Regions from separate parts of the Rossellomorea sp. NRS-1567 genome, predicted to be linked through region 1. Evidence: predicted binding sites of a transcription regulator. Region 1 holds the regulator's gene; each other region holds the start of a gene.
The links. The regulator Rex, encoded in region 1, represses fermentation and respiration genes when NADH is low (regulators of the CRP and FNR family bind a similar motif). The targets are predictions, from matches to a motif close to TTGTGAAATATTTCACAA.

Region 1 (10,604 bases):
GAATAGTCTTCTAATCTACAAGATCCTCCTCCTGCATTTTGTTGATTCGCTTCCCACTTCCCATCGGAATATACTAAAACATCCCCTTCTGATAATTGGTTAGGATTCATTTCAACATCTAGTAGATCAGATATACTATGACTATGAGAAACATCCGCTTTCGAATTCCAATAAACCTTTTCAACATCCGTCACAAATCTATGCCCTTCATCTTCAGTTATCATACTTGCCGGATGTGATTCAGGATGGGTGTATTCGGTATTAACTTGTTCTTCACCGTCAATGGTAAGTTTGTTTGATGAGGAGATCCCCAATCGATCGAGAGTGGGTTTATTAGAGTGGGAATGACGTAACGTGGTTAAATCATTAATTGCAGTTTCATGGGTTGAGAGTTTACTTAAATCTATGGAAGACTCAGAACCCGTTTGTTCAATTTTATCTAAAGTAGCTTTATTTGAATGAGTATGCTTCTCTTGATCAAGTTCATTCAATCTGGATTGGTGTTGATCAATTTCCGTTTGAATTCCACTGTCATCATAAACAACAATTTCCGTGTCATTAATGACGATCTTTCCATTATTATTTGATTCGTTGACTGCCATCTACACAGCCTCCTTAGTATATTTCAAGAATTCACATTACTTTTTTATCCAATTTCCATTATTTACATTACCTAAAAATAGTAATAAAGTAACAGTCGGACATGCTTTATTTTATGCACATTTAGTAAGGATGTGATTATATTGTGGAAATATACTTCTTTCGAGTATGAAAAAACCGCTATTAGATTAACAATAGCGGTAAGAAAACTTTTTTTATTACTACTGGATTAAACAAACGTTTGTTTAAAAATCATGAGACCTCATTCAGAAACCATCTTTCATTTAGACATCACAAAAGGTTATTTCCACAATCGCAAGGGTAATAAGCTTATAATCATAAATGTTCAAATCATTTTCTTCTAACTCCAAATTACTGTATCTTTTAAATTTAACAGTCGTCAGGACCTACCTGATGTTCCTGAAGACTTTCTAAAGTTGTTTCACTAATGTTTCAAGAAGCTCTTCCTTACTCATCAAAGCCTCTCCCCCGCCTTGCACAAACGACTCCTTTCCTCCACCTTTCCCGTTAATCATAGGAAAGATCTTTTGAGCAATCTTCCTTAAGTTAACACTTGGAGACGAACCCTTTGCCGCTACGAGCTGGAGTTTTTGATCATTTTGCACGACCAATAAAACGAGCATATCTTCTCTCTTTGAGACGATATATTGAGCAATTTTCTGGAGCTCTTGGATGGGACGCTCTGCGTACGCTTTCTTAATCACTGTATGTCCTTTTTGCAGAGTTTCTTCTCCAAGTAAACCTTCTGCTTCATACGTCAAAAGAACTTCCTTCAATCCTTCCAGTGCCTTTTCTTGATCTTTTTGTTTTGCTATTAATCGATCAACGGCCGGTATCATATTTTCTTCAGGAGCCTGCAATACCCCGGTCAATTCTCTTAAGAGACCATGTTTGCGGTGCAACTGCTCCAGTACCCGATTCCCACACACAAATTGCAATCGTATATGGCCTTTATGCTTTTCCCAATCGAGTATCTTAATCGCTCCTACTTCACTGGTAGAACGGGGATGGGTACCTCCGCATCCGTTGTAATCAAAATCCGGTATGATCACTAATCGGATATCGTCGGTGACGGTTGGCTGCTTTCTTAAAGGATATTGGGACAATTCCGCTCCTGTTACCCATCTTGTTTCAATATGTCTGCTCTCTCGAATGACACGGTTCGCTGATGCCTCTGCTTCCAGAGCCTCCGATTCAGTTAAATCACTCACATCCAAATCGATGGTTAAAATCTCCTTCCCTAAGTGAAAACTGATCGTCTCGTATTGGAATGTTTCCACAAACGCGGCAGATAAAATATGCTGCCCTGCGTGCTGCTGCATATGATCAAAGCGTCTGTCCCAATCGATCTGTCCTTTTACGTCCCCTGAAATATCTTCAAATGGCTCTTCTATGTAATGACGGATTTCTCCGTTCACTTCTTCCACATTGATTACCTGGTGTTGATTTAATGTTCCCGTATCATGGGGCTGGCCACCGCCTGTTGGGTAGAAAGCTGTTTGCTCTAATACGACGTACCAGCCTGACTCATCCTGCTGCTGATCCTGAATGGATGTTTGAAAGCTTTTCATATAGGCATCTTGATAGTATTGTTTGACTGTCATCGGTAACCCTCTTTCTGAACTGTTCTATCCATACTTTATCATAAGAAGAATGGATAGAACCATTTCAGTCCCTTTGGTTCTTATCAATGGATATCGGTACCGTCCCTACTTGTTCCCAAGGAATTCCCCATCGCCTTTCGAATTCTTCCTTTGCCCGTTCGTCTCCTTCAATGACCCGTTCTACCAGCGTTCTTAATTTCATGATTGAATAATTCACGTTATCACCTGCTTTGGTTTAGTTAGAAAGTAGAAGTCACATGGAGCATACGTAAATAGTTTCATTACGGATGTCTTTTAATCATACTTTTTACCTATCAGGTGATTTTCTAAACTCGTCAACTCTTTTAACGCAAAAAAAGTGGCCACTCCCTAAGGAATGACCACTTTCATCTGGATAACTCCAGGAATAGGGAGATGATGATTACATCATGCCGCCCATTCCACCCATGCCGCCCATACCAGACATATCTGGCATACCGCCGCCGCCTTCTTCAGGAATGTCCGCTACCACTGCTTCGGTAGTCAGGAACATTGCTGCTACAGACGCTGCATTTTGAAGTGCAGAACGAGTTACTTTAGTTGGATCTACGATACCTTTTTCGATCATGTTGACCCACTCACCAGTAGCTGCGTTGAAACCGACACCTACTTCTTCCTTCTTCAGACGTTCTACGATGATAGAACCTTCGAGTCCTGCATTGTGAGCGATTTGACGGATTGGCTCTTCAAGAGCACGCAGCACGATATTGATACCAGTTGCTACATCTGCATCCGCTTCGATTGATGCTACTTTGTTGTATACGTTCACAAGGGCAGTACCACCACCTGAAACGATACCTTCTTCTACTGCTGCACGAGTAGAGTTCAATGCGTCTTCGATACGTAGTTTACGCTCTTTAAGCTCAGTTTCAGTTGCCGCTCCCACTTTCACGACTGCTACTCCACCTGCAAGCTTAGCAAGGCGCTCTTGTAATTTTTCCTTGTCGAATTCAGAAGTGGATTCTTCTAATTGAGCACGGATTTGGTTTACGCGAGCTGCGATTTTTTCCGGATCTCCAGAGCCTTCTACAACAGTAGTGTTTTCTTTCGTTACCACTACTTTCGCAGCGCGGCCTAGTTGAGTGATGTTCGCAGATTTAAGGTCCAGTCCAAGATCCTCTGTGATCACTTCTCCACCTGTAAGTACCGCTAAGTCTTCAAGCATTGCTTTACGACGGTCACCGAAGCCAGGAGCTTTAACAGCAACAGCGTTGAATGTTCCGCGAAGTTTGTTCACAACAAGCGTTGCAAGTGCTTCACCTTCAACATCTTCCGCTACCATTAATAGTGGCTTACCTTGTTGTACGACTTGCTCAAGAACAGGAAGAACTTCCTGGATGTTACCGATTTTCTTGTCAGTGATTAAGATGTATGGATTTTCAAGAACTGCTTCCATCTTATCAGAATCAGTCACCATGTATGGAGATGCATATCCACGGTCAAATTGCATTCCTTCTACAACATCAAGTTCTGTTGTGAAACCTTTTGATTCTTCGATCGTGATAACACCGTCGTTTCCAACGCGCTCCATTGCTTCTGCAATCAGTTGACCCACTTCTTCGTCAGCAGCTGAGATTGCCGCAACCTGAGCGATGGAATCTTTGCCTTCGATTGGCTTAGAAATCACTTTTAATTCTTCGATAGCAGCTTGAACCGCTTTTTCGATTCCTTTACGAACGCCAACAGGGTTAGCACCAGCTGTTACGTTTTTAAGACCTTCACGGATCATCGCTTGAGCAAGGACCGTTGCAGTCGTTGTACCGTCACCGGCGATTTCATTTGTTTTGCTTGCTACTTCAGCAACCAGTTTCGCACCCATGTTTTCGAATGCATCTTCGAGTTCGATTTCTTTTGCAATTGTTACACCATCATTTGTAATAAGTGGTGAACCGAATTTTTTCTCAAGTACCACGTTACGTCCTTTTGGTCCAAGAGTTACTTTTACTGCATTTGCTAATTGATCGACACCGCGAAGCATGGAACGGCGTGCTTCTTCGCTGAATTTAATATCTTTAGCCATTGATAAAGTCCTCCTCTTATTTAAATAAAGTATTGTTTATATACGAAGTTTGATTATTCGCCAACTACAGCCAGAATATCGCTATCACGAAGGATCAGGTATTCTGTGCCTTGGTATTTCACTTCTGTACCAGCGTATTTAGAGAAAATGATTCGATCGCCGACAGCTACCTCAAGAGCAACGCGCTCACCGTTGTCAAGAATGCGACCAGTACCTACAGCCATCACTTTACCTTCTTGTGGCTTTTCCTTTGCGGAATCCGGTAGCACAATACCGCTTGCTGTTTTTTCTTCTGACTCAACTAGCTCGATAACGACGCGATCACCTAGTGGTTTTAACAAGTGAAACAACCTCCTTGAAATTATGTAAATGATATTTATTAGCACTCGCTCACTGTGAGTGCTAACACAACTATTATATTAATTAATTCGTTTTCATTTTGCAAGAGTCCTGCTTGAAATTTTTTTCGTCATATTTCTCTTTTTTTCACACCCTCCTATACTATGCCTCCCCGTATGGCTTTATTACTATCGATTGAAGTGTGACAATTCTAACAAAACCCTTAGATTTGAACAGTTCCTCTTTTCTTAGTAGAATTGTACAAGAGTGAGTTCAAGATGAAATGAAGTTGTTCTTCATCTAACAGGTGCTAAAGGAGATCAAACGTTGAAAAAACATTTCGGATATATCTTAATTACCTATATTGTCATGCAACTTTCAAGTATTGTAGGCATCCCCTTATTACTTAAGATTGGTGTAGATGCGCTTGGACAACCCGAAGATACAGTTAAAAGTGTTGTTCCGGGATATTGGCTTATCATCAGTTTTACGTTAACGTTGCTCGTTGTGTGGGGCATTCTAAGGAAGAGTGAAACAAGCACCGGACTTGAACGTTCCGCTCCCATGAATGCAGGCAGTTCCATCGTATGGGCCGTGGTCGGGATCTTTATGGCGTTCATTGCTCAATCCGTCGCCATACAAGTCGAGTATGCGCTGGGAATCGAGATGGGGTCTGAAAACACTCAGATGATTATCAGCATTATTGAAAAGGTACCCCTATCCATGATGGTCGCTGCAATCATCGGACCTATACTGGAAGAGATAGTATTCAGAAAGATTATCTTCGGCGTTCTTTACGAGAAGATGAATTTCTTCTTCGCCGCGTTAATCAGCTCTGTTATCTTTGCCCTTGCTCATTTTGAGCCTGTGCATGTGATCTTGTACTCTGCTATGGGCTTTACCTTCGCGTTTCTTTATGTCAAAACGAAGCGTATCCTGGTTCCAATATTTGCCCATGTTGCCATGAATACAACGGTCGTTCTAATGCAATCTATCTATAAGGATGAAATTGAAAAAATGATCAACGAAGCTGAACAAATACAAGGATTTATTGGAGGATTATTTCTATGAGGAGATCACCATTATTTTCAGGCGTGATCTATCTCCTTCTCGGTGTGCTCTTCACATACTTTGCTGTGCAAAATGTACAGGATGATGGTTGGGGATTTTTCGCTTATATGCTTGTCTTTCTGGCAACCCTTGATTTTGGTTCCGGGTTGCGGATGGTGTTGCTGCATTTCAAAATCAAAAAGAAAATAGAGAATAAAAAATAAGGATTGATCAAATGATCAATCCTTATTTTTATCCTCGAACTGTTCCATTTCAAGCTTTTGTTCTGCTTCTAAAACCTTTTTATACCCGATTTTAGAAATCCAAATACTGATTTCATAAAGAAGAAGCAAAGGAACGGTCACCATTAAATGCGAAACGATATCCGGTGGTGTAATGAAGGCTGCAATGACCAACAATATGAAGTACGCCACTTTTCTCATTTGCGCCAGCAGCATCGGGGTAATAATCCCAAGGCGTGTCAGAAACAGCATAATAACCGGCAGTTGAAATAGAAATCCAAATGGAATGGTTATTTGAAACAGGAAATGAAAGTATTCATTAATTCCAATCACTTGCTGGATATTCAGATTGGTTGATAAACCCATCATGAATTTCACAACATATGGAAACAAAATAAAATATGAAAATGACAATCCACCTAAGAAAAGAATGACAGAGATCGGTATGTAACTAAGCGTTACCTTCCTCTCTTTCTCATATAAGCCTGGACTTACGAACGACCATACTTGAAATAGAATGATGGGTGATGTCATGATGATCGCAATAAACATGATCATTTCCATATAGATTTTGAGAGGGTCTGTAATCCGAAAGGCGTTCATCGTCAATTCTTTCGCTTCATCCGCGTGCTGCAAATATCGAATCAACGGCTCCGCAAGAAAAAAGCTCACGATTACCGCTAACAAGAAGAAAACGACTACAAACATGAGTCGTTTTTGCAATTCTCCTATATGTTCATAGACTGTCATGTCTCTTTGACTTTGACTCATGGCGTTCATCCTACCCTACTTAGCTTTTTTACTATTATCGTCCTCATCATCTGCTAAGCCCTTTGTTGCATTTTTAAATTCGCGTAATGTATTACCGGCTGCTTTCCCTAACTCAGGCAATTTCTTTGGTCCAAAGATCAGTAAAGCAACAACCGTTATAAGTACGATACTACCTGCACCTAACATAATGAGACACCTCCTCTTTTACCATTCTATCATAACGTAAATACGAATCATTTTCTATTCGGATATGATTCCATCTTGTGACATTTCCGTGTCATCCTCTGAATAATGCTTTAAGAAGTATACCAGTGATTGAAGCTCAACTGCCAAATCAATATGATGGACGCGAATATGGTCCGGCACCGTTAATCTCGCAGGAGTGAAATTCAGGATTCCCTTAATATTAGAAGAAACCAATCGGTCTGTGATATTCTGAGCAGAAGATGCCGGAACGGTCAGAATGGCCACTTCAATATCATGCCCCTCAAGACCCTCTTCTAAATCACCTAAATGATAAACGGGTACATCGCTGATTTGTGTCCCAACCTTCTTTTCATCCACTTCAAAAGCCATTTCAATCTTAGTATTATTATTTTTTATGAAATTATAATGAAGAAACGCTGTACCGAGATTCCCTACTCCTATCAGCACAACCTTCGTAATGGCATCTTGATCCAATGTCTTACGAAAAAAGGATAGAAGATAATTGACATTATATCCATAACCCTTTTTACCCAACGCGCCAAAATAAGAAAAATCTCTGCGTATCGTGGCAGAATCAACCTTCACCGCTTCACTCAATTCTTTCGATGAAACCCTCTGCTTCCCCGACGAGTACAGATTCTTGATAAAGCGATAATATAGCGGAAGGCGCTTAGCCGTTGCCTGTGGAATTTTCGTTGTATCCTGGTTCATATTGTATTCCCCCACATCTATTCAAAACCTCTGTTACCGCTTCCAAAATAGAAAGCATACAGAATTTAAAACTCTACTACCCATCATACACTATATTTTATCCTAAGTGTACGAAGTTTAATAGTCGATTTATTGCCGTTCACCTCCCAAATACGGTACACTAGCACTATGAAATAGAGGTGAAACGTCATGATTCTACTACAAGTGAATCAACTAACGAAAAACTTTGGTGCCGATAATATCCTATCAAATATTAAGCTTGAAATACAGACAAGAGATCGGGTGGCTCTCGTCGGACGCAACGGAGCAGGAAAGTCGACTCTTTTAAAAATAATTGCAGGACATCTCTCCTATGATTCCGGAGACATCACGAAACCAAAAGGGGTTACCATTGGATACCTGGCTCAGAATACCGGCTTGGAGTCTGATCTATCCATTTGGTCGGAAATGCTGACCGTCTTCGAGGAATTGCAGAGGCAGGAAAAGCAATTAAGAATATTGGAGCAGCAGATGGCCGATCCTTCGGTGTATGATCAAGAAGAGCTTTATCAACGCGTATTAAAAGAATACGATGGGCTTCAGGTCAGGTTCAAGGATTCCGGAGGTTACCAATATGAAGCCGATATCCGCTCTGTCCTTCACGGCTTGAATTTCGCAGATTTCGATTACGATACAAAGATATCCACTTTGAGCGGTGGCCAGAAAACCCGTCTCGCTCTTGGTAAACTACTCTTAACCAGACCTGACATTCTCATTCTCGATGAGCCTACCAACCATCTTGATATTGAGACTTTATCGTGGCTTGAGACATACCTTCAAAGCTATGAAGGAGCCGTCCTGATTGTTTCCCATGACCGATACTTCCTGGATAGCGTCGTCAATCAAGTGTATGAGATTTCCCGTAATCGAAGCAAAAAATACCTGGGTAACTACAGTAAATACCTTGAACAGAAAGCAGAAGACTACGAAAAGGATCTCAAGATGTTCGAACGCCAACAACAGGAGGTCGCTAAACTCGAAGACTTCATTCAACGGAATATCGCCCGTGCTTCAACGACTAAGATGGCCCAAAGCCGCCGAAAAAAGCTGGAACGAATGGACAAGATGGATAGACCCCTTGGAGATGAGAAATCTGCCAACTTTGCTTTTCAAATTGATCGTCCAAGTGGAAATGATGTTCTTCACGTCCAAGACCTTACTATCGGATATGGAATAGACGAACAGGTTTCCTCTCATATCGACTTCTCTGTTAAAAAGGGAGACAGTATCGCCCTTGTAGGTCCAAACGGAATCGGGAAATCGACTCTGTTGAAAACATTGGTCAATAAACTGCACCCTCTAGAAGGAGCATTTAAATTCGGATCAAATGTTTCGATTAGTTATTATGATCAAGAACAAGCCGAACTATCTTCCAATAAGACCGTCTTAAATGAACTGTGGGACGAATACCCAATGAAAATGGAAAAAGAAATCCGCACTGTACTTGGAAACTTCTTATTCTCAGGGGAAGATGTCTTAAAGCCTGTTTCCACACTGAGTGGTGGAGAAAAGGCACGTTTGGCACTTTCCAAGCTCATGATGGAAAAAGGGAATGTCTTGATCCTGGATGAGCCGACGAACCATCTGGATTTAGACAGCAAAGAAGTGCTGGAGAATGCCTTGATTGACTACCCTGGGACGATTCTCTTTGTATCACACGATCGTTATTTCATCAATCGAATTGCCACAAAGGTTGTAGAACTATCCAAAAAGGGATCGACCGAATACCTTGGCGATTACGATTATTATGTAGAGAAATTACAACAGCAGGAAGAGCTGGCTGCCCTCGAGCGGATGGAACAAGGAGAACAAGTATCTTCACAGGTGACGACTCAAAAACAGTCCCATAAGATCGATAAAGAGTCGAAAAAGCTTGAGCGTCAACGAAAACGCAGAGTAGAAGAAATCGAAGGTCTCATGGAAGCTCTTGAAGAAGACATCCAGGAAAAAGAGGATCTTCTCTGTGACCCTGACGTCTTTCAAGATCATGAAAAGGTACAGGACATCAATGATTCTCTCACAAAAGCAAAAGAAGAGCTTGATGCTCTATTGGAAGAATGGACAGAACTTGAGGAGATTCTTCAAGAAGAACAGTAATACACAGGATTGGGGATAACTATTGGACCCCAATCCTTTTTTATTCCACATCATTATCCACAATCCAAATCCCGTTCATCCGTTATTAACAGAGGTTTTCCACATAATCCACAATTATAACTTGAGTTATCCACATACACTTCCAAAAAATAGGTCATTAACACTAGATCTTTTTCACAAAGTGTACACATCATTTATATAGTTACTAACATTTTATCCACAGTCTGTTGATAAAACGTATGTTCGTTCCTTTTTACTCTCATTCACTCACAAGATATCAACAATCACTGGATATAATAAAAAAAGCTTAAACGAAGTTTCGTTTAAGCTTTCCCTTTTAGAAGTTCTCGATATCAAGTCCAGGATGAGCATTCATATCCATGCTCCCTCTTTTTCCTTGTTGGAATAAGACCGTTCCAGCAGCTGCTATCATAGCAGCATTGTCCGTACAAAGAGATAACGGAGGGACGATCAACTCCGCTTCCACCCCTTCAAATGCTTCTTGTAGGGCAGCACGCAAGCCTTTATTGGCGGCAACTCCACCAGCAAGTAATACTTGTTCCACTCCATATTCCTTTACCGCTTTAACGGCTTTGGTCACTAACACATCAATCACACTGGCTTGAAAGCTCGCTGCCAAGTCCTGTGGATGAATGGTTACTCCTTTTTGCTTCGCATTGTGTAGCGTGTTAATAACCGCCGACTTCAATCCACTGAAGCTAAAATCATAGGAACCCTCTTCCAGCCATGCACGGGGCAAATCAAGATTAGGTTCCCCTTCCTGAGCCAACCGATCCATATGGGGTCCCCCAGGATACGGAAGACTCAAGGTCCGGGCCACTTTATCATAGGCTTCACCGGCTG
Region 2 (10,604 bases), on a different contig from region 1:
AAAAAAGCTTGAGTTCGTCAAGATATCGATGTAAGCAGCACTCGACTCGCCCCAATCAATATCTCCAAAAGCTTTTTCCATGTTTTCCTTATACTTTTCCTTACTCGTCTGGGATGTGCTGATGACTACATCAATGTAACGCTTCGTAAACTCCAGGCGTTCTGATTCAGTTGAAAAATCGGGATGAATAGTTGATTCCTTCGTCATATATTTCTCCTTCCAAATGTTAGTAGCCGCAATGGAGAAAAAATGTCATACCACTTCCACCAAGGTAATGACTCTGGGTGAATGCGCACGTTTATATCGAAAAGCGGAGGCGGCTCGATCAGGCCCGACAAGCATAAGATGAGTCTGGCGAGAAGGCGCTTTTTGCCTTCTTGCCAGACTTAGCTTATGACCTGGAGGGCCTAGCCGACGGAGCTAGACAATATTAAGACATATCGAAATCTGTAAAAATTATGTAGGCGTTTGGGAGCAGGAATACATATTATCAGATAATTAGGAGAATATCAATATACAATTCAAAACCCAATACCCTGAACCAAAATAGTAATCAAAAAAAACCTCCACCTATAAAGATGAAGGGTCTTTCAAACGATCCACAGGAAATACAATCTGAAAACTCGTCCCCTGGCCAACTCTACTATCAACTGTAATGACGCCTCTCATCGCTTCAATGATGCGATAGGATACCATAAGCCCAAGACCAGTCCCTTTTTCCTTCGTAGAAAAATAGGGTTCTCCCAGTCTTGCCTGTTGTTCAGAGGTCATCCCGATTCCAGTATCAGTGATGGTGATGCTGACGTTCCCTTTCTGAACCTTCGAAAGTATCGTAAGGGTACCTCCTTTTGGCATGGATTCGATCGCATTTTTCATGATGTTGAGAAATGCTTGCTGAAAGCTCCTTGTATTCCCGACAATGGTGGCGTCCATGATGCTTTTATGTACGTCCACCGATTGCTGGTTGCTCAGGGGCTCTACCATATCAACGAGCTTATTGAGTTGTCCCGAAATCGAGATGTTCTCTACTTGATCAGGGTCCGGCTTGGCAAACGTGAGATAGTCATTGATGATATCTTCTGCCCGGTTCAGTTCTGATGATGCGATCGCTAAGTATTGCTCTTTTTTTCCAACTGGAAGATTTTCTTGATTGAGCAGTCTCAGAAACCCTTTAATAACGGTTAAAGGATTCTTCACTTCGTGTGAAATGCTGGCTGCGAGTTGAGCGAGCACTTCCATTTTCTCTATCTTCACGAGTGCTTGTTTGATTTGAATCTGTTTAAGCAATGTTTCACATATGTATGTCAGGATAAGCATCCCCACTGAAGGGAGTAAGATGAAATTAATGAGATAGCTTTCATCCATCACAAACACGGTCATGGCATTGGCAATAAGGGCCGCCACTAGGGAATGAACGGTAAAGAGAATCACTGAGAATATGATTTTCTTGCGGCTCGTTAACCGGTCAAAATCGAACCACTTCATCCCGATAATCGTCAAGAGGTAGATCACCGCATATATAACAAATGCTACTATACTCCAACTATATATCATTGTCCTGGATAACAATAAAACAACTAAAAGTGCGAGCCCCGTGTATGGTCCTCCATACATGATTCCGAGTACAAAAGGAATCATCCGCAGGTCATGAACACAGTATGGATTTTGATAAATCGGGGAAAGCATGCACAGGATAATGGCCATACTCAAAGAAACAAGGGTAGCTAACCTTGTATACCACCCATGTATCATCTTTCTTTCAATAAGGAAAAAAATTAAAAAAATACTCAAAATGATATAAAAGAAATTGTTAATAACATCCTGATTAAAGATAATCATACTTACCCTTTGACCTTTCACAGATATTGTCTACTTTATAGAAATTCTACCATACTACTATAAATATCGTTACAATTATATAGGTAATCGGGCATTTATATAAGAGAACTCTCCTGTACATGTACAGGAGAGTCATCAATTTACACAGTTTTCAATTGTTCACCAAGATATTTTGCCAACTCAAGCATCCCGAATTGTCCGTACTTCGCCTCGGCATCCTTGTTGTAATTTGTATTGGTGTTCACATCATACGTGTAGAGGATGCCTTCTTTGTCTTGAATGAATTCAATCCCGGCAACATCGATCCGGTTTTCTTTTAAAAATGCTTCATAAGACGAAAGGATGCCATGGGAAAAGTTTTCCCTGATTTGGAATTTAGGCTTCTCCTCTTGCTCCCCAACTGGACAGAATAAATCATCTACCTGGCAGACATCGGCCGGACATAATTCAAATCCTTTTGACGTATCCACCCTCACAGCATACAAGAATTTGCCGCCAATGAATTCACAGCGTGTGATCGAAGAGTCCGGTGCTTCAATGTATTCCTGGATTAGCGTCGTGCCATCAAGCGGTTCTTCAAATGCATCACTGTAGACATAGTTTTTCAGTGAGTCGACTGAATGAAACAACTGAACACCCAATCCTTTCCCTGCACGATTATGCTTGGTGATGAAGGATGTCTTATTGAGCTTTTCCGCGGCTTCTATGATCTGCTCTTTTCCAACGGCTGCAATGGTTTTCGGTGTCTTGATGCCGGCAGCGTTCAAGGCCATATACTGATTCACTTTACTCACTTCCAACCGGAGGGCACGGCTCCCGTTCAGTACCTTTCTTTCATATCTTTCCAACCATGAAAGAACGCTTTCCGTTAACTCAGGTGCAAAACGATGGTTTCTGGTATGGGAAGACGCACTGATCCGGTTATAAAAAACACCTTCTGGCGGCTCTGATGATAAATCGACGAGTCCTTGATCGAGGAACCATTCCTCATAAGGCAATTGAAGCTCGTCAAGACGAGTCGTTAAATGATTGGTCCATTCACTATTTTCATGAATAATATGAATTTTTTTCACGATCATTACCCCATTTGTCCGTAGGATTTTTTAAAAAATGGTCGTACAACACAAAGTAATCCTACTATAAAAGTAGGATTTAGGTCAATGATCATGAATTTATCTTGGCTTTCTGTCGGTTCTCATCTGAATTTTCATACCACTTTTTGTGAGCTGATCGATTGTTTTCGGGAAATCATCGCTAGAGGAAGGGCTATGATCGTCCTTCAAGATATCCCTGATTTCCTGTAAGACTTCAAGGTTCGTCGTTTGCTTCACTTTGTATTGCTGCTCTCCGCCTTTCAAGCGGTTGACCACCTTTATCATCAGAAAAATGCTCATGGCCACGAGAAGAAAGTCTACAAGGGCTTGTAGGAACTTTCCCAATTCAATCACCTCTGCTCCAATTCGAAGGTGCAGGCCTTCTAAGTTAATGCCGCCAAATAAAATTCCGATTGCCGGCATCATCATGTCTTGAACGAGAGACTCCACAATCTTGCCAAACGCTGAACCAATGATGACTGCAATCGCTAAATCAATTACATTCCCCCTTGAAATGAATTGTTTAAATTCAGACCACATGATGAATTCACCTACCGCTTCATTACTCTTAACATATGGCAGAAACAAGTGAGTTATGAAGACAAGGGCAAAAAAGCTACATAAGATATTTCCAAGCAATGGCAAGCAACACAATAATAGCGACTACCCCCATTAGGATGATCAACATTTTTTCTTCTTTATTCCCTAACATTCTTATCGCCTCCTCTATTTCATAAGGAACTTACACGGTCCCTCTTTCAAATAATTTTGTTTCGAGTATCACGGGGCGAGGGTCCGTATTTTCAAGAAATAGTTTAAACGATTCTTCTCCCACTTTTCGTATCGGTACTTCAAAGGATGTAATGTCCAGGGCATCGGCAATAGGATGATTATCAAAGCTTAAGATAGCCAAATCATCGGGTATCCTGATCCCTCTTTTTCCTGCCTCTGTCACCATACCGGCTGAAACCTGATCACTCGTTACGATAAGGGCTGAAGGCTTATCTTTCAGCTGTTCCCATGCCTTCACCACGTCTCTTCCATCCTCCAGGTGATAGCAGTCATTGAAGATCCATTCTTCTCGCACCGGATTGCCCGCAGCTTCTGAGCTATCGTAATACCCCCGGATTCTCTCTTCACTATTCGTCCCAAACATTCGATGCAGGCATAGACCTATCTGGGAGTGACCTTTTGAATAAAGATACTCGAGACCATTCCTGATTCCTTGATAGTGATCGATATATATTTTCTTACACGAGTGACCGTACACATTTTCACAGAAAACCACATTGGCATTTTCCATGAACGGAGTGAGAACATCCAGTGAATTTGACCGTGAAGTTAAGATCAACCCGTCCACTTCCTTCATTTGCAGACGATGAAAGGCATCAAGTTCGGCTCCCTTGTCATAATTCGTTTGAAAAAGTTGAAGATGATATCCATGCTTTAACGCCTCCCCTGCAATACCTTGAAGAATTTCTCCGAAGTAAGGAAGATTCAAATACGGCAAAACAACTCCTATGCTATAGGTCTTGCCTTTTGATAAATGGACAGCATTTGCGTTTTTTATATAATTTAGTTGCTCGACGGCCTCGAGAACCTTCTGACGTTTTTCTTCTTTTACATAAGGGTGTTCATTTAATACCCTTGAAACCGTTGAAACAGATACTCCCGCAAGCTTCGCGATACTGCGAATATTTGTCATCCCCATACACCTCATTAGATCTTCTGAATGGCCCACTGCCCGAACTCAAATAAAACGCTTGCTCTGAAACGCGTTTCACACTTTAGAGTTAATCATGCAAGGGGTCACATCGGGATTTCCTACCCCTAAAACATGATAAGGAGGCTATACTATGTTTGGTATTTTATTCTTACCCGTTCTGTGTATCATCATCATCGGAGGAAGCTACGCCGCATTAAAGCCCATCCATTTCTATACTCCCCACGATCAAAAGGATCCATTTGAGCACATATACAACCGTAAACTCAACTAGTTCACCTGCCTGCCTTCAATGAAGCAGGCTTTTATTTTACCCATTTGACTGCCCACCCCTGGACGGCCTCCATCACGGGCTCCAGTTCACTTCCCTTTTTCGTCAGGCTATAAAGGACTTTGACCGGCTTTTCGTCGAGAACTTCCCGATAAACGATTCCGTTTTCCTCCAGCTCCTTTAATCTATCGGTTAACACCTTTTGACTGATATTCGGTATTTCTGCATTTAAATCTTTAAAACGGCACGTTCCTTCAAATAATACCTTTATGATCATCCCGACCCAGCGCTTGCCTAATAATTCAAAGGCAGCAGCATATTTCGGGCAAAGTTTTGTTTCCATATAAGTTTTCACATCCTAAATCGTTATCCCTTGACGCATACTAAAACGTCGGTTATATTGTTCATATTGCTTTACACTTACAAAAAGTAAGTAACATACAAATATATACCATATTATAACACTTTTTTAAACATCAAGGAGGCATTATCATGGATAATTTCTTTCAAGTCGTCGATGAACGACGCTCAACGAAAGTATACGATTCTCAAGTGGAGATCCCCCGTGAGGAATTAGTCAGCCTGCTCGAAACTGCAGGAAAAGCACCATCTGCCTGGAATCTTCAACAGTGGAAATTCCTGGTGTTCGATCATAAAGAAGTTCAAGAACGCTTACTTCCGATTGCATATCATCAACAACAAGTACATGATGCTTCTGCAGTCGTGGCTATACTTGGTGACCTGGAAGCCAATAAAAATGTCGACCCTGTCTTTGATCCTGCCATTGAAAAAGGTGAAATGACGGCGGAAATCAAAGAGGTACTGAAGAAACAAATTGACGGTGCATACAGCCGTGAAGAATATCCAAGAGACGCCGCTTTCAGTAACGCTTCCTTAGCCGCTATGCAATTCATGCTTGCTGCAAAAGCGAAAGGCTGGGATACTTGCCCGATTGGAGGTTTCAATCCGGCAGCTCTCGTTTCCGAATTCAATGTGTCGGACCGTTATATCCCGATTATGCTGATTACAATCGGAAAACCACTTCAAGAAGCACGAAAATCAGATCGTTTAGATATCCGCAACTTAATTGATTGGGCGGAATAAGCCTATGAAAAAGCCGCATCCTTAGGGGATGCGGCTTTTTCAGTCTGTTAAAAGAGTACGCTTTTTTCAATCTCTTTCATTTCATAGAAGTAGCCTTTTTTCCTCATGAGCTCATTAAAACTTCCTGCTTCTACAACCTTCCCTTGATCCATGACGACAATTTGATCCATGCTTTCAAGACCGGTTAAACGATGACAGATCAGAATCATTGTGTCTCCACCGGCCGTTGTATAAAGATGGTCAAAGATCTCTTTTTCCGTCAAAGCATCAACCGAAGAAGTCGGTTCATCCAGCATCCATAAGGGTGACCCCTTCAACAGAGCCCTTGCAATGGCCAATCGTTGCTTTTCTCCTCCAGATAGATTCTCTCCTTTTTCCAGAACAGTGTCCTCTAACGAAAAGTGGCGCAACTTTACTTTTTCTAATGCCGATTCCAATTCCCCGTCTGTAAGATCGTCTCGCACCAGTAAAAGATTTTCCTTTATTGTGCCGTAGAAGAAATGATTCTCTTGGAGAACCACATTGGCATGCTTCCACAATGACTCTTTATCGATATCTTTAATTGAAGCATCATTCACAAAAATCGATCCATGATCCGTTGAGTAAAAGTTTAATAACAATTGAAGCAATGTTGATTTTCCTGATCCCGAAGGTCCTACAATCGCTGTTTTCAAACCTGCAGGCAGCTCAAGATCCACACCATCCAATGCCTTTCTTTCATCTCCCTCAAAGGAAAAGCTTACATCCTTCAGGCGAAAGGACGGAGCTTCTCCGTCAAGATTCCCGCCAAATGAAGGTCCGTCCCTCTCGATGCTCTCTTCGGGAATAACAGAAGAGAGCCTGGCTGCCGCTCTGCGGGAATCTTCATAGTGTGTAGGGAGGATTGCCATGGGTGTGGCGTTTTCGAATACGGTTAATGAGATCATGACAAGCATAGCAAGGTATATTCCATCCAGTTGACCTGCTCCTACCGAATAGGCCCCTACAGCTAAAACGATCCATGAAATAAGAAGCGAAACCAGGATATTGGTTGAATGACTAAAGAGGGAATGGATATTCTCTCGTTCCTGCTCACTCACATAGCTTGTTGATGCATGAACGAGACTCCTCTCTTTATCCTCCAGTCTTTGATAGATTTTCAGGTCTTTGAATCCATGAAGAAATTCCGTTACCTCAGTAGACAAGTCCCCTCGACTTTCTCTTAAAGTCATTTCAATCTTTCTCTGTTTTAGAGCGAAATAAGCAGGAACGATGAATCCCGTCAGCAGAAGGCCCATGAGAAGAATCAATGCAACAGAAACCGAATAAAACATCGTAAATAAAATCGTACTTAAGAACACCATCACCAGAATAATCGGCGGATAAAAGACCCTAAGAAAGAAGTTCTGGAGGCTCTCTACGTCTCCGACAATTTTTGAGAGAAGATCTCCACTTCTGTATCGCCCGAAAATCCCCGGTGCTAACGGCTCGATTGCTTCATAAATCGAGACCCGTAAGTTGGCCAGAATCGTGAATGTAGCACGATGAGAAAAATAACGTTCAGCGTAACGGCTTAGCGCCTTTGTAAAACCGAACAGCTTCAAGAGCGCAATCATCACCGTCAGAGCGTAAAGAGGTACTTCCAGAGCCGCTTTAGAAATTAAATAACCACTGGAAGCAAATAATCCGACAGAGGTCATTCCAGCCAGGAAGCCAAATAGAATGGAATACACTATATCCTTCTTTTCCTTCATCATCAGCTTTATGACAAATCCTAACTCTTTCATCCTGTATTCACTCCTTGCTGTGCAGTCACCATCTCATGATAGCGTGAAGAGGACTTCATTAACTCCTCATGATTTCCTATGCCCGCTAATTTTCCGTTTTCCAAAAACAGGATTTGATCCGCTTCACGAATCGTATGCAGGCGGTGAGCCACTGTGATCACCGTTGAATTTATGGATAATTCCTGAATGGAGGCTTGAAGGATTCCCTCGGTTTTAAGATCCAATCCCGTTGTCGGTTCGTCAAAGAGAATGAGAGAAGGTTTTTTGAGAAAAGCCCTGGCTAAGGCAATACGCTGCTTCTCTCCTCCGGACAGTCCTCTCCCCGCTTCACCGATCGGTGTGTCATATCCTTTATCGAGACCGGCAATCATTTGTGAGATTCCTGCTTTTTCAGCAGCGTATTCGATCTCTTCCCGGGTCACGCCCTCTTTTCCTCCAACCGCAATATTCTCTGAGATTGTCCCTGAAATTAAATACGGGTTCTGTGAAATATAACTCAAATGATCAAACCAGTCACTTTCCCTATATTCACTTCTCGAGTGTCCATCAATCACGATGTCTCCTTCAGAGGGATCAAGAAGTCCGGCTAAAAGATGAAGGAGCGTTGTTTTCCCTGCTCCGCTGTGACCGACAATCGCCACTTGGCTGCCGGGAGGAAAGACCGCCGAAATGGATTGAAGAACAAATCCCTTATCCCCGTAGGAAAACCCGACAGTACGCAATTCCATTGTGGCAGGAGTCCCAATTGATTCGAGTTCCTTCTCTCCCCAATGCACAGGTCGATCTTTTTCTTCCAGCTCCTCCATGACTTTTTTCGCGGCCCCCATACTTCCTCGGCCAGTATGAAAAGCTTGCCCAAGCTCTTTTAGTGATAAATAGAATTCCGGTGCAAGCACGAGAACGAAGAAAGCGGTGAAGAATGAAATACTTTCAAAGACGACTAATCTGAGCCCTACTTCCAGTGCAATCAGTCCAATACTTAACATAGAGATAAACTCAAGCATCAAGGAAGATAAGAATGCTGTCTTTAACACTTCCATCGTGGCTTCACGAAAGTCAAGACTGGCAGAACGGATCCCGTCTTTCTGTTGTTCCCCTCTTCCAAGGAGCTTCAAGGTAGTCAATCCTTGCAGTGTATCGAGAAATCGTCCGGAAAATGCCGTCAGCTTATCCATTTGCTTCTCTGATTTGTTTTTTGTCATGACTCCGATAATCGCCATAAACAAAGGAATGAACGGAGCCGTTATGACCATGATCAGACCGGTATAAATATGCTCAGTAAAAATAGTGATCAACAGGATCAACGGGACAATGCTCGTTTGAATTCTTTGTGGTACGTACTGACTGTAATACCCATCCAGCCCATCGACGGCATCCATCATTGTACTGACCTTTTGTCCAGACTGCCCTTGAAGGGAGGCTTGCAGTGGATTCTTTGCCCACTTATTCAAGAGCCGTTTCCTCAAGTCGCTCTTTACCTTCGTAGCCATCCTGATTCCTGTTCGTCCATTCACATACGACAGGACCGCTCTCCCCACTAAAATAATCAGTAAAGCACCAAGCATTGGGAGAATGTCTTGAAATTCTGCCCCTTTTATAAACATTTTATCTACAATGCTTACCAGCAAGTAAGCTTGTCCAATCACGACTCCCCCCATTAATAGGGATGTTCCATAAAGTGTCATCATGGATGATTTTTGCTGCTTAGCCAATTTATTTAGTTCTTTCATACCTCTTCTCAACTCCAAGGTCAAAAGTTAGTGAAATGTTTCACAAATTAATAACTCTATTATAGTAGACTTGTTCCCTTTATGCATCTTTTAGGATTGACCTTTTTGTGACAATTCCAGAACAAAGGTAGTTTTGAATGGGGTGTGAGTGGATATTCCAAATAAAAGTCTGCTCGATTCATAGGAAATATGGATACTTCATTTTGAAATCTACTTTTTCAAGGGATTTGTGGCGGTCATGGTCTGGTATTTCATTGATCTCCTTACTAATCCGGCCGAAATCACCAATAATCCGGCCGTTTTTCTGAATAATTCGGCGGAAATCATCAATAATCCAGCCGATTCTGGTGATAATCCAGCCGTTTTCTTAATTAATCCAGCCGTTTTACAATAATTGTAAAAAAGAGTACAAAATAAATTCAAATTAATAAAAAGAGAGAGGCACATCCTTAAGGGAATGACCTCTCTCTTTGTTCAGTTATACTCTCGGCACATCATATCTTCAATAAATCCTTCGTCACACGCTGGATAATCTCCGGCAGTACTGAGAAGGTGTAAGGTTTATACACTCTCTCAGTCCACTGATGTCCATCCTTTCCATAAACTCCGATATTAATAGAAGGGATGTTAAGCTTTCTGATCATGTCGATGGGAACAGGATACAACTGATCGATCAGCGGCAGGTTCTTTTTGAATACGTCAATATCCTCGTCTTCTTCATGAAGAGAGAGAAAACTGCCATCTGCGAGATAAGGGAAAAACCGTTTAATGACAAATTCTTCGCCGGTTTCTTTGGCTATATCGTTTAAGCATGTGCCTAACGCTTCTCTTACTCTCTTGCCATACTCATTTTCTTCATTCACAAAGTTATGAGGTAAAAATGGCGGTGCGAAGAAAATGATCACTCTTGGCGTTCGATCGGGATCCAGATGCTGCAGTGCTTCCACCATGGCATACGCAATCGTCCTTCTGTCTTCTCCCTCCATATCATAAAAGACCTTTTTCATGACAGGATCCGGATCGATGCCTCTTTCCTTCAGCCAGAAAATATACTCCCGTAACGTCAGAACTTCCACT
Region 3 (10,604 bases), on a different contig from region 1:
CCTCCACAACCTGTCAGAAAAATAGGCTCGTCCAACCGTAAAAGAACGTTTAATTGTCGAAATTATTTGTAAATTTATCAATACTTCTGCATAGGATAGAGTAATCCCCGTTTCACTTCATGGGATACATGCAGTTTAGACAGTCAACATAGTGTATGCAGGAGATTGAAAAAATGTGAAAAAAATTTAAGGAGGGGAATAATTTGAGTCAAATGGATAATCATCAGTTTGTCATTTCCAAGGAAGATTGGGCCCTCCACCGCAAAGGTCACGATGATCAACAAAGACATCAAGAGAAAGTACAGGATGCGATTCGAAATAACTTACCAGATTTGATTACTGAAGAAAACATTGTCATGTCCAATGGTCGAGACGTCGTCAAGATCCCGATTCGTTCTTTAGATGAATATAAAATTCGTTATAACTATGATAAGAATAAGCACGTCGGGCAAGGTGACGGTGAAAGTAAGGTAGGAGACGTCATTGCAAGAGACGGCTCACCACAGCAGCAGGGTCCTGGAAAAGGTCAAGGGGCCGGAGATAAAGCCGGTGAAGATTACTATGAAGCAGAAGTGTCGATGCTTGAGATTGAAGAAGCCTTATTTAGCCAATTGGAACTTCCGAACCTAAAGAAGAAGGAGCAAGATGTTCAAACCGTCGAGCACATTGAATTCAACGATATCCGTAAAACAGGCCTAATGGGGAATATAGATAAAAAGAAGACGATGATGTCTGCCTTTAAGAGGAATGCCATGAAAGGAGCACCAAGCTTTCATCCGATATATACCGAAGACTTGAAGTTCAGAACGTGGAATGAAGTATTAAAGCCTGAATCCAAAGCGGTCGTATTGGCCATGATGGATACAAGTGGTTCCATGGGAGTTTGGGAGAAATATATGGCAAGAAGCTTTTTCTTCTGGATGACACGCTTTTTGAGAACAAAGTATGAAACCGTAGAAATTGAATTCATTGCACATCATACCGAGGCCAAAGTGGTATCAGAAGAACACTTCTTCTCGAAAGGAGAAAGTGGAGGAACCATCTGTTCATCTGCTTATCGCAAAGCGTTGGAACTCATCGATGGAAAGTACGCTCCAACCCGCTATAATATTTATCCGTTCCATTTCTCTGATGGAGATAACCTGACGTCTGATAACGTCCGATGCGTCAAGCTTGTAGAAGAATTAATGAAAGTATCCAGCATGTTCGGATACGGGGAAGTGAATCAGTATAACCGCCACTCCACCTTGATGTCAGCCTACAAAAATATTAAAAACGACGATTTCCGTTATTACATTCTCAAACAAAAAGCCGATGTATTCCATGCCATGAAAAGTTTCTTCCACAATGAGCAGGAAAAAGCATTCGCTTGAGAAAAACCAGCCGATGAGGCTGGTTTTTCACTGTCATCTGTTTATCTACTTACATATGAAAATATTAGGTTATTCTGTATGCATAGTGCTAGAATAGAGAGAGGTACTTTTAAAACATTCTATAAGCGGTGAGGTTTATCATGACAGATGAAAAGCAGGAAATTCAACAACTAAAGAATGAAATTAAAGAATTAAAAGAGCAGCTGGTTCAATCAGAACAGCTCATCATGGAGATCTCAGCACCCATAATCCCGTCCATCGTCCCTGAAACGATCCTGATCCCCATTACGGGCAGACTCAGTCCGGAGCGCTTTGAAACGATCATTACAAAGATATTGGACGTCTCTTATGGAGGAGACATTAACACAATCATTGTAGATTTCTCTGCGATTTCAGAAAAAGAAATCGGGGAAATTGATATCTTCGGTACCTATATCCATAACATGGCCAAGGCAATTGGATTAATGGGAATCGAAACACTCTTCGTAGGGTTTACTCCTGCCCTTACTCAAGTGATGATCAATTCAGGAGTGAGAGAACTCCAAGGAATTAAAAGCTTCCTCACCTTCCGGACAGCTTTGCAGTATTTGATGAGAGAAAAGGACATTACATTCCAGAAGATAAATGAGTAAAAGAACCAGCCTGCATGGTTGGTTCTTTTTATTTATATTCAAATGCAAACAACCTTCATGTTTGTTCTGTGATAGGGGAAACTACACCTATCAGACTCAAAAGGATTTGATTAATTCATGGTTGATTTTAAAGACTTAGGTATCGTGGCGTTAAGAATCTTTACGATACTTCCATTTATGATTTTTGTCACATTATATATGGGGAAACGTTCCATTGGGGAATTGCCGGTATTTGATTTTTTAGTGGTCCTCGTGTTTGGTTCTGTCGTAGGAGCGGATATTGCGGATCCTGACATCAAACATATCCATACCATCATCGCAATGATTCTGATCGGCATATTACAAAAGATCTTGACCAAAATGAAAATCTCTTCACGAAAAATTGGGAAATTGCTTTCATTTGAACCTACTGTGGTCATTGAAAACGGTCAGGTTCTAAAAGACGACTTAAAGAAAACGGGTTATACGATTGATAATATTCTGATGCTTCTTCGGGAGAAAGAAGTATTCTCATTGCAAGATGTGGAGATTGGAATCATCGAATCGAATGGGAGTTTATCGATAAATAAGATTCCCCCGAAACAAACGGTTACAGTGGAGGATGCGGGAGTGATGAAGCGGACGAGCCTTGCATTTCCTCTTATTGTAGATGGGGTACTGCATACGGGTGTTTTAGAAAAATTAAACGTGGAGGAAAAATGGGTTCGGCAAGAAATGCGAAAAGAGGGATTCACGGCAATCGATGAGGTGTTCTATGCTTCCATTAATGTCAGAAAGGAAATTCATATTGTGAAAACATCTGATATTCATACGTATCCTCATTTTTTTAACTGAGCATTCATAAAAGAAAAGAGTTGTAGTGTAGAGTATACTAAAAGTAAAAAAGGTGATCCCTATGAAAAAGATACTCCTATGGACTGCCATTGTTCTTCTTGCAGTTGTTCTAATAGGTGGCCTTGGATTTTACTTCTGGTCAGAACAAACGTATTCAGCCACAGAAGAATTAATAAAAACAATCAAAATCGAAGAGGATCCATTAATTGAAGAAAAAAAAGACTGGCTTATTTTTAATCCCGAGGAATCTAACAGCAAGGGCCTTATTCTATATCCAGGAGCAAAGGTCGAAGTCGAGGCTTATGGGTATTTAGGGAAGTCACTTTCTGAGAAGGGGTACACAGTCGTCATTCCAAGGATGCCCTTTCATATCGCTTTTTTGGGTATAGGTGAATCTGAAAAAATCATAAACAGTTTTGATGAGGAGCTTAATTGGTATGTGTCAGGTCACTCACTGGGTGGTGTAGCCGCATCTACATACGCCTATGATCATCAAGATGAGATAAAAGGGGTGATTTTCTTCGCCTCTTATCCAACAAATTCAACTGATTTTTCTGAAAGCGATGTTCCTTTTCTAAGTATTTATGCAGAGAATGATGGGCTTACTACAGAGGATGATATTGAAAAAAGTAAAAAAATATTGCCCCAATCAACGGTTTTCCACCAAATCGAAGGAGGAAACCATGCAGGCTTCGGAATGTACGGGAAGCAAAAAGGGGATCTTGAAGCATATATTTCCCCAAGGGATCAGCAAGATGAAATCATACGGACGATGGATGAATGGTTATTTAAGCATTGATTTCATTATGATGCAAGCTGTTGAGCAGACTCAGCAGCTATTTTTGTATTTCAAGATAAAGGAATCCTGATGTGAAAGGTAGTATATATAAAATAGAAGGAGGTTCGATTCAGATGGAATTTATCTATGTATTAAAGCTTGTCCCGCGTTTACATAAGGAAGAAAATTGGACGACCGCGGATGAAGATATTGTTCAACATCACTTCCAAAGGCTTAAAGGATTCAAGGAAGCAGGGGTGGTAATCCTTGCGGGCAGAACATTGAATGAAGAAGAAAATGCTTTTGGAATCGTTATTTTTGAAGCGGAAGATACGGAAAAGGCCGAAGCGTTCATGAAGGAAGATCCTGCGGTAAAAGAAGGAATCATGACAGCAGAGCTGTTTCCTTACAGAGTGGCCCTTTCAAGATAGGAAATCAATACTGAAATAGAGTAGGAGAAGGTACGATGGAAAAGTGGATAGAAGAACTTTTTACAGAGGAACTATTGGCTGAAGGTGCCTTACGGTATGGGTGCAATACTGCTCAAGCGAAGAAACTCGGAGACTTTGAAAATTATGTGTATGAGGTTCATAAGGGAGACACACCGTATATTCTTCGCCTCACTCACAGTTCTCATCGGTCAGAAAGAGAAGTGGAAGCTGAACTGAAATGGATGAACTACTTACATAAACACGGAGTGAATGTATCATTAGTCAATCACTCTGATAATGGTAAGCTCGTAGAAGTCATCCAATCAGGAGATTCGTATTTCTATGTGTGCTTATTTGATAAAGCTCCAGGAAGTCCTGTGAAAGTGAATGAGCCGTTATTCGATGAAGAACTATTTTATAAATGGGGGAAAATGACAGGACATATGCACCGGGTAACAAAGAGATACGGGCAGGATGGAATTCACCGCCTTCGTTGGGATCAGGACGATGTGCTGGATTATAAGAAATATTTATCTGTGGAAGACAGGTACATACTTGATACTGGTCAAAAAAACATGGAGACCATAAGAAGTTTTGGGGAAACAAAAGATTCGTTTGGCCTGATACACTCAGATATACATCCGGGGAACTTTTTTTACCATGAGGGCGATCTTCATGTGTTTGACTTTGAAGATAGTACACAGTTCTTTTTTATAAGTGACGTGGCCATCCCTCTATACTATTCTGTGTGGTGGAAGCTCAGGAATGAGAACTTGGATATCCGCAACCAATTTGGCGGTATGTTTCTCGTTTCATTTTTAAAAGGATATTTGACGGAGTGTGATTTAGAAGAAGAGTGGGTAGAACGAATCCCCCATTTCCTCCTGCTCAGGGATCTAACACTGTATTCTGTTTTCCATAAAAAATGGGACCTTGAGAATTTATCGGAGGTCGAGGAGTCGCTTCTTTCACAGATCAGGGACAGATTGCTCCATGATGAACCAATCGTCGACCTGGACTACGATGAAATTTTTGAAAGAGCGAGGGCAAAATGATTTGGGCACTGCTTATTACAGGTGTGATCATCGGATTATTAGTCCGTCTTATGAGAACCACCTTTAAGAGTGGATATGGGATGTCTGAGGATTTATTTGATCAACCTGAGTATATGAAGACATGCAATCATTGTCACAGGAAGATTCCAAAGGATTATCAAAAATCTCTTTGTCCCCATTGCGGGAAGCTGGTGGAATGATGGAAAGGTTTGAAGGATTTCTCCTTCGAGCCTTTTTTAATGACGTTTAATTTTATATGAGGAGATAAATTTGGTATGATGCTAAAGACTGTTTACATACAAATTTATGAGGTGAAGAAATGGATAAAACCATTGGATTTATTGGATGCGGAAATATGGCACAAGCGATTATGGGCGGAATATTGAAATCAGGTTTGGTGGATCATCATTCGGTTAAAACCAGCGCTAGAACTCAGGAGACGCTGGATAAAGTAGCAGGGGAATTTGGAGTGGGGGTTACCAGTGATAATATAAGTGTAGCAGCCTTTTCGGATATTTTGTTTTTATCAGTGAAACCAGACCAATATCGGAGCATTATCGAATCGATAAAGGATTCCCTGAAAGAGGATGCCATCATCATTACCATTGCTGCGGGCATCACCATTGATTGGATGGAGAGTCGGCTTTCTAAATCAATGAAGATTGTCCGGACCATGCCTAATACCCCGTCTCTTGTAGGAGAAGGTATGACGGCCTATTGTGTAAATAATGAAGTAACGGAAGAAGATCTTACAGATGTACAAGCCATTTTAGGAAGCTTCGGAAAGGCTGAAATGGTAGAGGAAAACTTGATGGATGCCATTCCGGCAGTGAGCGGATCTTCTCCCGCGTATGTGTTTATGTTTATAGAAGCACTGGCTGATGGAGCGGTTCTGCAAGGCATTCCCCGCAAGCAGGCCTATCAGCTCGCATCGCAGGCTGTACTTGGAGCAGCCAAAATGGTTCTCGAAACGGGTACTCACCCAGGAGAACTGAAGGATGCCGTTTGCTCACCGGGAGGAGCAACGATTGAAGCGGTATCAGCTCTGGAGAAGAATAATTTTAAAGGAGCCATTTTAACGGCCATGGAAGCATGCGGTCGTAAATCGAAGTCCTTGGGCAAGTAGAGTGGAAATCATCGACCTCAAGTCGTTACTATAAGTCTGCTAAAGTACACACTTATAAACTGAAAATTTTTCAATCTAAAAAAATTTCAACCAATCCCGGAGGTCCGTCCCTCTCAACTTTATTCAAACTGCCAAAGTATATCAATACTTTGGCAGTTTGTTGTTTATCGGGTTTGGTATTCTACTGTCAAGATGGCTGTGACGCCGATTTGTCCTGGTTGGACGGCTGTACTTTCTTCAGCGGCTTTCACAAACCCGGTTGTGACAAAGGGGGTGACCATTGGGCTTGATTGCTCTGTGATGGACTTTGGCTGGGGATTGAGCTGCTGCCCCGATTGGCTCGATAATGTGAATGCTTTTTGGTATGCCTTTTGATATGCGGAAGAAAGGGCTAACTGATAGGATTCAATAGGATTTGAATTGACAAATTGAATGTTTTCTACCCGATTCGCTCCGGTCTTTATGGCATCATCCATAATCGTACCCACTTTTTCAATATCTTTTATAGTAACGCGAAATACTTGGCGAACCTCATATCCTGTAAAAACTTGTTTCCCGTCCTCATAATTGTATTGTGGGAATACTTGATAGGTCGAGGTTTGGATATCTTTTTGTGACACACCGTTATTTAATAGTGATTGAACGACTTGAGTGGATTGTTGTTGGTTCTGGTTTTGTGCCGCTTCAAGTTCTTCATCTTTAGTGACAACACCGATCGAGACTATGGCTTGATCGGGATCCACATAAAGTGTATGCTCACCAGTTACAGTAATCGTGCCATTGGTGTTGCCAGTTCTATAGTAAGGATATGAATACATGAGCAAACCTACACGCAAGTAAAGGATTCAATTTTATCTAAATCGATGCCGAAGTACACCCATGTGAATCCGATCCATCTCCACCCGGCAATGGAACGGCGCCCAACAAAGACAGGATAAAACCAGAAAGCATCTCTTCGTAACCAAATATACGTGTAACGGAATAAACATCTTCTGATGGCACCCGGGTCTACTGCAAAGACACTTGGTCCACCTTGTGTTCCTTGCATGACCGTTTTTTGTGGTTGGAAGTTCGGTGGTGGTCCGGGTGGTGGTTGATTTTGTCCGCCTTGCCCGCCTGTAGGTGGTGGTGAGCTTGGTGCGCCTTGTCCTCCACCTGGAAAGCCTGGAAAACCGCCGCCCGATCCTTGACCTCCACCAGGAAAGCCGGGGAACCCGCTACCTCCCCCAGGAAAACCAGGGAATAGTTGTCTGTGATCGTACATAGAAGAACCTCCTCATAAAGAATTCTCTTTATCATATGAGGAGGTCTAATGGGCGTGCGTGTCTATTCATTTTAACGAAGGGAGTAAATCAAGAATCCATCGCTTTTTTCATCACGTTTTTTAGCGTCTCTGCAGAGTGAGCGAATTGAGTTCTTTCTTTATCATTTAACGGAAGCTCGACGACTTTTCTGATACCCTCGCCATTAATAATGGCAGGAACACCGATGTATATGTCTTCTTGATCATATTCTCCTTCAAGGAGGGCAGAAACGGTTAAAATGCTATTTTCATTGTTAAAGATAGCTTTGGTAATCCTGGCAAGACCCATGGCAATGCCGTAATAGGTTGCGCCTTTTCGTTCAATGATGTGATAGGCTGCATCTCTTACATTGACGAATATGTCGTCGAGTTGTTTCTGCACATCATCCTGGTGGAGATCAATCAACTCACTTAAATGACTCGCTCCTACAGTCGTGTGGCTCCAAACGGGAAACTCCGTATCGCCGTGTTCTCCCATAATATAGGCGTGGATATTACGTGTATCAATATCAAAATGCTCTCCGACTAAGTAACGAAGTCTGGCTGTATCAAGGATCGTTCCTGATCCGATGACTCTTTCTTTCGGCAGACCGGAAAACTTCCACGTTGCATACGTTAAGATGTCGACAGGGTTCGTCGCTACAAGGAAAATGCCGTTGAACCCACTATCCATGACGGAGTCTACAATGTTTTTAAAGATTTTCACATTCTTTTCCACCAGGTCCAGACGGGTTTCACCCGGCTGCTGGTTCGCTCCTGCCGTAATCACGACCAAGTCAGCATCCTTGCAGTCACTGTAATCCCCTGCAGATATTTTCATAGGAGAAGCGAAAGCAAGACCATGATTTAAATCACGTGCATCTCCATCAGCTTTCTCCTTATTTAAATCAATCATCACAAGTTCATGTGCGATACCTTGATTGAGAAGAGCAAAGGCATAACTTGAGCCAACAAATCCTGTACCGATTAAAGCTACTTTGTTTGTGCATTTGATTGTCATACGTCATCACCTATCCACGAGTTTTTTGTTTGCATGATTCAAATCAATGTTCAGTTTTTTAAAGAAAGTAATGGAGTTGTAAGAGTATTAGTGAGTTTATTGTGAATTAATTCACAATCTAATAATAACATGAAACACAAAGATATTCTACTCATGAATTCAACATAAAATACATAATTGTGAAGCAGTTCACAAACTTGTCGTATATCCAAGGAGGTCCGTCCCTCAAATAAAAAAAGGGTTTTTTCTGATATGTGATGAATGTATAGAGGAAGAGGAGAGTTATGGGAGGTGTGTGTATGAATGTCAGGAGTGGGGATTTATATATCCGTCGGTTAGAGGAGGGGGATAAATACACGTTGGCAAGGTGGCTGCAGGATCCAGTGGTACTGGAGTTTTATGAAGGGAGGGACCGCCCCTTCACTCTTCAGATGGTCGAGGAGAAATTCCTTGCTGAGAGGGACGTCTTAGGTTGTCTCGTTGAGTATGAGGGGAATGAAATCGGTTACCTCCAGTATTATCAGCTCGATGAAGAAACAATGATCCGTTATGGTTACACAAATTTAGATGAAGTGATTTACGGTACGGATCAATTCATCGGAGAAGCGACATATTGGAACAGGGGAGTAGGGACGGAACTCATTCGAGCTGTAGTAGAGTACTTGCTCAAGAAAGAGGGAGTGCACCGCCTCGTGGTGGATCCCATGACCTGGAACACCAGAGCCATCCGTTGCTATGAGAAATGTGGATATAGTAAAGCGAGAATACTACGGGAGCATGAGCTTCATGAAGGCGAACAACATGATTCCTGGCTGATGGAGTTCATTCCCGAATAAATAGGAGACTGTATAATGAAAAGAAAAATAGAAGAAGCCATTGCATTGAGAGAGTCGGGAGAATACGCAGCTTCCATTGAAAGATGGAAGCGATTGATTGTGGAAGAACCAGATAATGGTTTTTTACATTACCAATGTGCATGGAGCCATGACACAATGGGACTTGAAAGCGAAGCCGTTCCTTATTATGAGAATTCGATTCAATTGGGACTGGATGATAAAGATTTACAATGCGCCTATATTGGGTTAGGGAGTACATATCGGACATTGGGAGAGTATGAAAAAAGCAAATCGGTTTTCAAGAAAGGTATCGGACGATTTCCTGAAAATAAAGCGTTGACGGTCTTTTATTCCATGACCCTCTATAATTTGAACGAACACAGTCAAGCAATGGAGCTGCTGCTGACATGCATTGGAGAATCGTCACAAGACTCCACCATTGAAGCTTATAAAAAGGCGATTACATTTTATGCTGGTCAATTGGACGCGGTGTGGAAATAAGGGTAGCTGTTCTGCATGACAGCTCTTTTTTTGTGGCCGGAAAATAAGAAGGAGTGAATGAAGTTGGCAATAACTCAACTGTATCTGGTGAGGCATGCTCACTCGGAATACACCCCCGAGGAATTAATCAGACCCTTATCAGACAAAGGTAAGGTGGATGCTGAGCATGTAACGGAATTATTAAAGAAGGAAAAGATTGATGCAGTATGTTCCAGTCCATATAAACGGGCGGTGGAAACCGTTGAAGGGACAGCCGACCATATTGGGCAGGGAATCAATTTATATGAAGAATTGAGAGAACGAACTCTCTCTGGAAAACCTGTTCAAAACTTTGAAGAGGCAATCTCATTGTTGTGGGAGGATCCTGCTTTTTCCTTGGAAGGCGGAGAGTCGAATCTCACCGCTCAAAAAAGAGGCGTTCAAGGGATATTTAAGATCATTGAAGAATATAATGGGAAAAACGTTGTGATTGGAACACACGGTAATATTATGGTTTTGATCATGAGTTACTTTGATCATCAATATGATATACGATTTTGGAGAAGGCTTGAAATGCCGGATATATATTGTTTAACTTTTGATGACAAAAATCTAAAAAGCGTCAAGAGAATATGGACACAACCAGCTGAATTTGCTGCACAAAAAGACCGTTCATTGTGAACGGTCTTTCGAGTATCTATACCCGAGTTAATGAGGCAGGAATGCCAGCTGATAGAAGAACAGGACAGCAAAGAT

Region 2: a site for Rex is predicted at 9,556-9,573, ahead of cydD (thiol reductant ABC exporter subunit CydD). Genes of this name have one in related genera too.
Region 3: a site for Rex is predicted at 8,632-8,649, ahead of ACIFOD_RS18915 (L-lactate dehydrogenase). Genes of this name have one in related genera too.

Annotation. Positions count from the first base shown of each region.
Region 1 covers NZ_JBITPL010000023.1:2,659-13,262, reverse strand. Annotated here, with positions in the region: gene ACIFOD_RS16345 (fibronectin type III domain-containing protein) at 1-602, opposite strand, end outside; gene ACIFOD_RS16340 (alanyl-tRNA editing protein) at 1,032-2,225, opposite strand; gene ACIFOD_RS16335 (hypothetical protein) at 2,290-2,442, opposite strand; gene groL (chaperonin GroEL) at 2,647-4,284, opposite strand; gene groES (co-chaperone GroES) at 4,338-4,625, opposite strand; gene ACIFOD_RS16320 (CPBP family intramembrane glutamic endopeptidase) at 4,951-5,694, shown strand; gene ACIFOD_RS16315 (YdiK family protein) at 5,691-5,897, shown strand; gene tatC (twin-arginine translocase subunit TatC) at 5,913-6,686, opposite strand; gene ACIFOD_RS16305 (twin-arginine translocase TatA/TatE family subunit) at 6,702-6,872, opposite strand; gene ACIFOD_RS16300 (redox-sensing transcriptional repressor Rex) at 6,927-7,604, opposite strand; gene ACIFOD_RS16295 (ABC-F family ATP-binding cassette domain-containing protein) at 7,794-9,740, shown strand; gene tsaD (tRNA (adenosine(37)-N6)-threonylcarbamoyltransferase complex transferase subunit TsaD) at 10,078-10,604, opposite strand, start outside.
Region 2 covers NZ_JBITPL010000025.1:144,826-155,429, forward strand. Annotated here, with positions in the region: gene helD (RNA polymerase recycling motor HelD) at 1-207, opposite strand, end outside; gene ACIFOD_RS18840 (ATP-binding protein) at 571-1,839, opposite strand; gene ACIFOD_RS18845 (ATP-grasp domain-containing protein) at 1,980-2,912, opposite strand; gene mscL (large conductance mechanosensitive channel protein MscL) at 3,012-3,473, opposite strand; gene ACIFOD_RS18855 (LacI family DNA-binding transcriptional regulator) at 3,676-4,638, opposite strand; gene ACIFOD_RS18860 (hypothetical protein) at 4,790-4,930, shown strand; gene ACIFOD_RS18865 (winged helix-turn-helix transcriptional regulator) at 4,962-5,270, opposite strand; gene ACIFOD_RS18870 (nitroreductase family protein) at 5,414-6,031, shown strand; gene cydC (thiol reductant ABC exporter subunit CydC) at 6,079-7,797, opposite strand; gene cydD (thiol reductant ABC exporter subunit CydD) at 7,794-9,527, opposite strand; gene ACIFOD_RS18885 (hypothetical protein) at 9,766-9,921, shown strand; gene ACIFOD_RS18890 (M20/M25/M40 family metallo-hydrolase) at 10,022-10,604, opposite strand, start outside.
Region 3 covers NZ_JBITPL010000025.1:157,986-168,589, reverse strand. Annotated here, with positions in the region: gene yhbH (sporulation protein YhbH) at 213-1,373, shown strand; gene ACIFOD_RS18960 (STAS domain-containing protein) at 1,514-2,005, shown strand; gene ACIFOD_RS18955 (DUF421 domain-containing protein) at 2,123-2,839, shown strand; gene ACIFOD_RS18950 (alpha/beta hydrolase) at 2,901-3,638, shown strand; gene ACIFOD_RS18945 (YciI family protein) at 3,752-4,048, shown strand; gene ACIFOD_RS18940 (phosphotransferase enzyme family protein) at 4,084-5,103, shown strand; gene ACIFOD_RS18935 (hypothetical protein) at 5,100-5,303, shown strand; gene proC (pyrroline-5-carboxylate reductase) at 5,423-6,229, shown strand; gene ACIFOD_RS18925 (SIMPL domain-containing protein) at 6,394-7,047, opposite strand; gene ACIFOD_RS18920 (hypothetical protein) at 7,056-7,493, opposite strand; gene ACIFOD_RS18915 (L-lactate dehydrogenase) at 7,582-8,532, opposite strand; gene ACIFOD_RS18910 (GNAT family N-acetyltransferase) at 8,832-9,368, shown strand; gene ACIFOD_RS18905 (tetratricopeptide repeat protein) at 9,384-9,869, shown strand; gene ACIFOD_RS18900 (histidine phosphatase family protein) at 9,939-10,529, shown strand; gene ACIFOD_RS18895 (NCS2 family permease) at 10,557-10,604, opposite strand, start outside.